Streptomyces venezuelae ATCC 10712: one gene and its partner. The protein of the gene in region 1 binds, or shares a complex with, the protein of each later gene. Links are inferred from orthologs where the notes say so. Each region holds a gene or a part of one and is shown on either strand. Other genes may lie near its edges.

Region 1 (3,298 bases):
GACTTCGCCCCGTGGTCGGCGATGACCTTCCGCGCGACCTCGTCCAGGTCCTTCGTCGTGGCGCCCGGCACGGCCGCCTCACGGGTCGCCGCGTGAATGGCGGCGACGACCAGCCCCGCCTCGCGCATCTTCGCGATCTGCTCGGGGGTCTTGATCTGCACCATCGTGGCCGCGGCCTTTCCATCGAGTACGGGGAACAGAACAACGATACGGCCGCGACGCCCCTGAGGGGCACCGCGGCCGTATCGGACGAACCAGGGTTACTTCTTGAGCGCGGTCATCGCCTTCGCGGTGACCTCGTCCACCTTGCCCAGCGCCGAGATCGTCTCCACCAGGTTCTGCGACCGGTAGTAGTCGATGATCGGCTCGGTCTCCGTGTGGTAGACCTCCAGGCGCCGGCGGACGGTCTCCTCGGAGTCGTCGTCGCGCTGGTAGAGCTCGCCGCCGCAGACGTCGCAGACGCCCTCGGTCTTCGGCGCGTTGTACGTCACGTGGAAGACGTGCGCACTGTCGTTGCGGCAGATGCGGCGACCCGCGATCCGCTTCACGACCTCGTCCTCGGGGACCTCCAGGTCCAGGACCGCGTCCAGCTGGACGTGCCCGGCCTTGAGGATCTCGTCGAGAGCCTCGGCCTGGGCCACGTTGCGCGGGAACCCGTCGAGCAGGAAGCCGTTGGCGGCGTCCGGCTGCTCCATGCGGTCCTTGGCCATCCCGATCGTCACGGAGTCCGGCACGAGCTGGCCGGCCTTCATGTACGACTGCGCCTCCAGGCCGAGCGCCGTGCCCTGCGAGATGTTCGCACGGAACAGGTCACCCGTGGAGATGTGCGGGATGTCCAGGTTCTTGGCAAGGTACGCGGCCTGCGTACCCTTGCCCGCACCGGGCGGTCCGACGAGGACGATTCGCATCAGCGGAGGAACCCTTCGTAATTGCGCTGCTGGAGCTGGCTCTCGATCTGCTTCACGGTCTCCAGCCCCACACCCACGATGATGAGGATGCTCGTCCCGCCGAAGGGGAAGTTGGCATTGGCGCCACCGAAGCCTGCCAACGCCATCGTCGGCACAAGAGCGATCAGACCCAAGTACAGCGAGCCCGGCCAAGTGATCCGGTTGAGCACGTAGCTCAGGTACTCGGCAGTAGGTCGACCAGCCCGGATACCCGGGATGAAGCCACCATACTTCTTCATGTTGTCCGCGACTTCCTCGGGGTTGAACGAGATCGCCACGTAGAAGAAGGCGAAGAACACGATCAGGAGGAAGTACGTAGCGATGTAGTAGGGGTGGTCACCCTTGACGAAGTGGGCTTCGATCCAGGTCTTCCACCCTGCGGTGGAGTTCGAGAACTGCGCGATCAAGGCCGGGATGTAGAGCAGCGACGACGCGAAGATGACGGGAATCACACCCGCCTGGTTCACCTTCAGCGGGATGTAAGTGGACGTACCGCCGTAGGAACGCCGACCGATCATGCGCTTCGCGTACTGCACGGGGATGCGGCGCTGGGCCTGCTCGACGAAGACCACGAGGGCCACCATCACGAAGCCGATCAGGATGACGGTGCCGAACTCGATCCAGCCCTTGGCGAGCTTGCCGCTCTCCTTGATGGCCCACAGGGCGCCCGGGAAGCCGGCGGCGATCGAGATGAACATCAGGATCGACATGCCGTTGCCGATGCCGCGGTCGGTGATGAGCTCACCGAGCCACATGACGATGCAGGTACCGGCGGTCATCGTGATGACCATGGTGGCGATGGTGAAGATCGACGGGTCGGGGACGACCTGGTCGGCGACACGGCAGCCACTGAACAGCGCACCGCTCTTGGCGGTGGCGACGAGACCGGTGCCCTGCAGCACGGCGAGGGCGACCGTCAGGTACCGGGTGTACTGCGTGATCTTGGCGGTACCCGACTGGCCCTCCTTCTTGAGGGCTTCCAGGCGCGGGATCACGACGGTGAGCAGCTGCAGGATGATGCTCGCCGTGATGTACGGCATGATGCCGAGCGCGAAGATGGTGATCTGGAGCAGCGCTCCGCCACTGAACATGTTGACCAGGCCGAACAGGCTGTTGTTGCCTTCGCTGGCCTGCTTCACACACTGCTGGACGGCCTCGTAGCTGACGCCGGGGACCGGGATGTGGGCCCCGAGGCGGTACAGCACGATGATGGCGAGCGTGAAGAGCAGCTTCTTGCGCAGGTCGGGCGTCTTGAACGCCCGGGCGAACGCGGTGAGCACGGTGCCTCCTGCGACCCCCGCGCTATGCGTCAAGGGTGACGGTCTTGAGGTTCGACGATTAGGTATCGGTCATCAATCCCGTGCGGGCATACCGCACGGAGCCTAGACAGTGCACGCCACCTTACCGGCGACCATGCCCCCCTAGGAACGACCAATCGGGGATGCCCCTTTTGGGAGGCATCCCCGATCGGATGTTCAGGCCATCGAGTCGTCTTAGACGAGCTCGGTGACGGTGCCGCCGGCGGCGGCGATCTTCTCCTTGGCGGAGCCGGAGACGGCGTCGACCGTCACCTGCAGCGCCACGGTGATCTCGCCGGTGCCGAGCACCTTGACGAGCTGGTTCTTGCGAACCGCACCCTTGGCGACCAGATCGGCCACCGTGACCTCGCCACCCTGCGGGTAGAGCGCGGTGAGCTTGTCCAGGTTCACGACCTGGTACTCGGTGCGGAACGGGTTCTTGAAGCCCTTGAGCTTCGGCAGACGCATGTGGAGGGGCATCTGCCCACCCTCGAAGCGCTGCGGAACCTGGTAACGGGCCTTGGTGCCCTTGGTACCACGACCGGCCGTCTTACCCTTCGACGCCTCACCACGACCGACACGGGTCTTCGCGGTCTTGGCACCGGGGGCGGGACGGAGGTTGTGGGCCTTCAGCGGGTTGGTCTCCGCCATGTCAGTCAACCTCCTCGACCGTCACGAGGTGGCGGACGGTGTGCACCATTCCGCGGAACTCGGGGCGGTCCTCCTTGACAACCACGTCGTTGACCTTCTTGAGGCCGAGCGAACGCAGGGTGTCGCGGTGGTTCTGCTTGCTGCCGATGTACGACTTCGTCTGCGTGACCTTGAGGCGAGCCATTACGCACCCGCCCCAGCACGCGCACGGAGCAGAGCCGCGGGAGCGACGTCCTCGAGGGGCAGACCACGGCGAGCCGCGATCTCCTCGGGACGCTGCAGGCCCTTGAGGGCCTCCACGGTCGCGTGCACGATGTTGATCGCGTTGTCGGAGCCGAGCGACTTCGACAGGATGTCGTGAACGCCGGCGCACTCGAGCACGGCACGCACCGGGCCACCGGC
Region 2 (3,698 bases), 1.7 Mb from region 1 along the record:
CCAGCCAGTAGCCGACCTCCCAGACGCCCATGCCGCGGCTGCTCAGGCTGACGGCGGCGAGCAGCGGGCCGCCGGCCAGCGGTTCGACGGCGAAGGCGTACTCGGTGTCGTCGCGCCAGCCGTCGGGCACGAGCCGGTTCAGGAAGAACTCGGCGTCCTGGCGGGTATAGGGGTCGGGGACGACGGACCAGCGCCGGATGGCCGGGTCCTGACAGATGGCGTACACCACGTCGGCGTCCTCGGGGACGAAGGTCCGCAGCCGCAGTCGGTCGGTGGTGAGGGTGATCGGCTCCATGCGTGGATTGTGGTGAGCGGCCGGAGCGGAAGCGAACACTTTTCGGGTGGGGCGGCACCTTCCGCCCACCTCGTGCGTTCTCTTTCCGGGCGGGCGTACGGCTCCGGCACTGTGGGCCTCCCTTCGCGAGGGCGGTCTCGCTTACGATGGCCGTTGCGGTGGGGACCACCTGCCGTGCCCGCGCTCGCGTCCATGACAAGACCCAGTGCCAGGCCCGACCGGCAAGGAGACCAGCCTCAGTGTCCGTCTTCAACAAGCTCATGCGTGCAGGCGAAGGAAAGATCCTGCGCAAACTGCACCGCATCGCGGACCAGGTCAACTCCATCGAAGAGGACTTCGTCAACCTCTCCGACGCCGAGTTGCGGGCGCTCACCGATGAGTACAAGCAGCGGTACGCCGACGGCGAGAGCCTCGACGACCTGATGCCGGAGGCCTTCGCGACGGTGCGCGAGGCCGCCAAGCGTGTCCTCGGTCAGCGCCACTACGACGTCCAGATCATGGGTGGTGCCGCGCTCCACCTCGGCTACGTCGCCGAGATGAAGACCGGTGAGGGCAAGACCCTCGTCGGCACCCTCCCGGCGTACCTCAACGCGCTCTCCGGCAAGGGCGTGCACCTGATCACGGTCAACGACTACCTGGCCGAGCGCGACTCCGAGCTCATGGGCCGGGTGCACCGCTTCCTGGGCCTGTCGATCGGCTGCATCCTCGCCAACATGACGCCGGCCCAGCGCCGCGAGCAGTACAACTGCGACATCACCTACGGCACGAACAACGAGTTCGGCTTCGACTACCTGCGCGACAACATGGCGTGGTCCAAGGACGAGCTCGTCCAGCGCGGCCACAACTTCGCCTGTGTCGACGAGGTCGACTCCATCCTCGTCGACGAGGCCCGTACGCCGCTGATCATCTCCGGCCCGGCCGACCAGGCGACGAAGTGGTACGGCGACTTCGCCAAGCTCGTCACCCGCCTCACCAAGGGCGAGCCCGGCAACCAGCTCAAGGGCATCGAGGAGACCGGCGACTACGAGGTCGACGAGAAGAAGCGCACCGTCGCCATCCACGAGGCCGGTGTCGCCAAGGTCGAGGACTGGCTCGGCATCGACAACCTCTACGAGTCGGTCAACACCCCTCTCGTCGGCTACCTGAACAACGCCATCAAGGCGAAGGAGCTGTTCAAGAAGGACAAGGACTACGTCGTCATGGACGGCGAAGTCATGATCGTCGACGAGCACACCGGCCGTATCCTCGCCGGCCGCCGCTACAACGAGGGCATGCACCAGGCGATCGAGGCGAAGGAAGGGGTGGCGATCAAGGACGAGAACCAGACCCTCGCCACCATCACCCTGCAGAACTTCTTCCGCCTGTACTCGAAGCTCTCCGGCATGACCGGTACGGCCATGACCGAGGCGGCCGAGTTCCACCAGATCTACAAGCTCGGCGTCGTCCCGATCCCGACGAACAGGCCGATGATCCGCAAGGACCAGTCCGACCTGATCTACCGGACCGAGGTCGCCAAGTTCGCCGCCGTCGTCGACGACATCGCGGAGAAGCACGAGAAGGGTCAGCCGATCCTGGTCGGCACGACCTCCGTCGAGAAGTCCGAGTACCTCTCGCAGCAGCTCTCCAAGCGCGGCGTCCAGCACGAGGTGCTCAACGCCAAGCACCACGAGCGCGAGGCCAGCATCGTCGCCCAGGCCGGCCGCCGCGGCGCCGTCACCGTCGCCACGAACATGGCCGGCCGAGGCACCGACATCAAGCTCGGCGGCAACCCGGACGACCTCGCCGAGGCCGAGCTGCGCCAGGCGGGCCTGGACCCGGTCGAGCACGTCGAGGAGTGGGCCGCCGCCCTCCCCGCCGCCCTGGAGCGCGCCGAGAAGGCCGTGAAGGCGGAGTTCGAGGAGGTCAAGGAGCTCGGCGGGCTGTACGTGCTCGGTACCGAGCGCCACGAGTCGCGCCGTATCGACAACCAGCTCCGCGGTCGTTCCGGCCGTCAGGGCGACCCCGGCGAGTCCCGTTTCTACCTGTCGCTCGGCGACGACCTGATGCGTCTGTTCAAGGCGCAGATGGTCGAGCGCGTGATGGCCATGGCCAACGTGCCGGACGACGTGCCGATCGAGAACAAGATGGTGACCCGCGCCATCGCCTCCGCCCAGTCCCAGGTCGAGACCCAGAACTTCGAGACGCGCAAGAACGTCCTGAAGTACGACGAGGTCCTCAACCGGCAGCGCGAGGTCATCTACGGCGAGCGCCGCCGCGTCCTGGAGGGCGAGGACCTGCACGAGCAGATCCGGCACTTCATGGACGACACGATCGACGACTACATCCGCCAGGAGACCGCCGAGGGCTTCGCGGAGGAGTGGGACCTCGACCGTCTGTGGAACGCCTTCAAGCAGCTCTACCCGGTGAAGGTCACCGTGGAGGAGCTGGAGGACGCGGCCGGGGACCGGGCGGGCATCACCGCCGAGTTCATCGCCGAGTCCATCAAGGACGACATCCACGAGCAGTACGACGCGCGGGAGAAGCAGCTCGGCTCCGACATCATGCGTGAGCTGGAGCGCCGCGTGGTCCTGTCCGTCCTGGACCGCAAGTGGCGCGAGCACCTCTACGAGATGGACTACCTCCAGGAGGGCATCGGCCTGCGCGCGATGGCGCAGAAGGACCCGCTGGTCGAGTACCAGCGCGAGGGCTTCGACATGTTCACCGCCATGATGGAGGGCATCAAGGAGGAGTCCGTCGGCTACCTGTTCAACCTGGAGGTCCAGGTCGAGCAGCAGGTCGAGGAGGTCCCGGTGCAGGCGAGCGGTCCTTCGCTCGACAAGCAGGACGCCGTTCCGGCCGCCGCCGGGCGTCCGGAGATCCGCGCCAAGGGGCTCGACGCCCCGCAGCGCCCGGACCGGCTGCACTTCTCGGCGCCGACCGTGGACGGCGACGGCGGTGTCGTCGAGGGCGACTTCGCCTCCGAGGACGGGGACGCCGGTGACGGCATGACGCGGGCGGAGCGCCGCAAGGCGCAGAAGAACGCGGGTGGCGGGCGCCGCCGCAAGAAGTGACGCCGGCCGTGTGAGCCGAGCGGAGGGGTCGGTCGCCCGAGGGGCGGCCGGCCCCTCCGTCATGCCGGGCGGGCCGCCGTACCGAGGCCGTCGAGTTCCACCGCGGCGCAGCGCCAGCGCTGGTCCCCGCCGCGCTCCAGGCGGAACGCCATCGCCCGTACCCGGGGGCCGGTCGCGATCGTCGCGAAGGCCTCCAGGGCCGACCGGTCCTCGTGCAGCTGGACCGAGCAGCGGCGCAGCACCGGGCGGGGGCCGTGCGAGCGCAGCGGCGTCGCCGGGGCGATCCGGACGAGCTGCTCGTACGCCTCGCCGACCGTGTGGCCGAGCATCCAGTGCACCGGGCGCTCCCCGCT

The links.
Region 2: the proteins of secY (region 1) and secA are in contact, whole or in part, in a crystal structure (PDB 3DIN), measured with the Thermotoga maritima proteins. The link is inferred for Streptomyces venezuelae ATCC 10712 from one-to-one orthologs. Residues at the interface, in WP_004081795.1 of Thermotoga maritima: Glu108, Gly109, Glu110, Glu111, Ala236, Glu237, Arg238, Arg239, Ile240, Thr241, Ile242, Gln243, Tyr244, Ala245, Arg246, Arg247, Val248, Thr249, Gly250, Arg251, Arg252, Val253, Tyr254, Gly256, Ala257, Ser258, Thr259, Tyr260, Leu261, Pro262; in WP_004082002.1 of Thermotoga maritima: Glu261, Ala262, Arg263, Lys300, Ala301, Arg302, Thr303, Ile304, Ile305, Leu323, Tyr324, Asp325, Pro326, Val329, Ser330, Tyr333, Ile336, Lys340, Phe345, Val349, Glu363, Phe364, Tyr374, Ser375, Gly376, Gly377, Glu393, Ile395, Thr482, Ser483.

Annotation. Positions count from the first base shown.
Region 1 is NZ_CP029197.1:4,742,094-4,745,391, reverse strand. Bases 68-3,054 are described here. They hold secY (preprotein translocase subunit SecY), read right to left. Parts: upstream 2,228-3,054; coding sequence 908-2,227; downstream 68-907. Other genes in these bases: rpmD (50S ribosomal protein L30), read right to left, coding at 2,898-3,054; rplO (50S ribosomal protein L15), read right to left, coding at 2,441-2,896; DEJ43_RS22045 (adenylate kinase), read right to left, coding at 261-908; map (type I methionyl aminopeptidase), read right to left, coding at 68-164. Outside these bases: more of map, read right to left, coding at 1-67; more of rpmD, read right to left, coding at 3,055-3,080; rpsE (30S ribosomal protein S5), read right to left, coding at 3,080-3,298. UniProt on the Escherichia coli protein: The central subunit of the protein translocation channel SecYEG. Consists of two halves formed by TMs 1-5 and 6-10.
Region 2 is NZ_CP029197.1:3,004,915-3,008,612, reverse strand. The notes cover bases 159-3,545. They hold secA (preprotein translocase subunit SecA), read left to right. Parts: upstream 159-534; coding sequence 535-3,345; downstream 3,346-3,545. Other genes in these bases: DEJ43_RS38685 (Rv3235 family protein), read right to left, coding at 3,405-3,545; DEJ43_RS13670 (GNAT family N-acetyltransferase), read right to left, coding at 159-295. In the rest of the region: more of DEJ43_RS13670, read right to left, coding at 1-158; more of DEJ43_RS38685, read right to left, coding at 3,546-3,698. UniProt on the Escherichia coli protein: Required for protein export, interacts with the SecYEG preprotein conducting channel.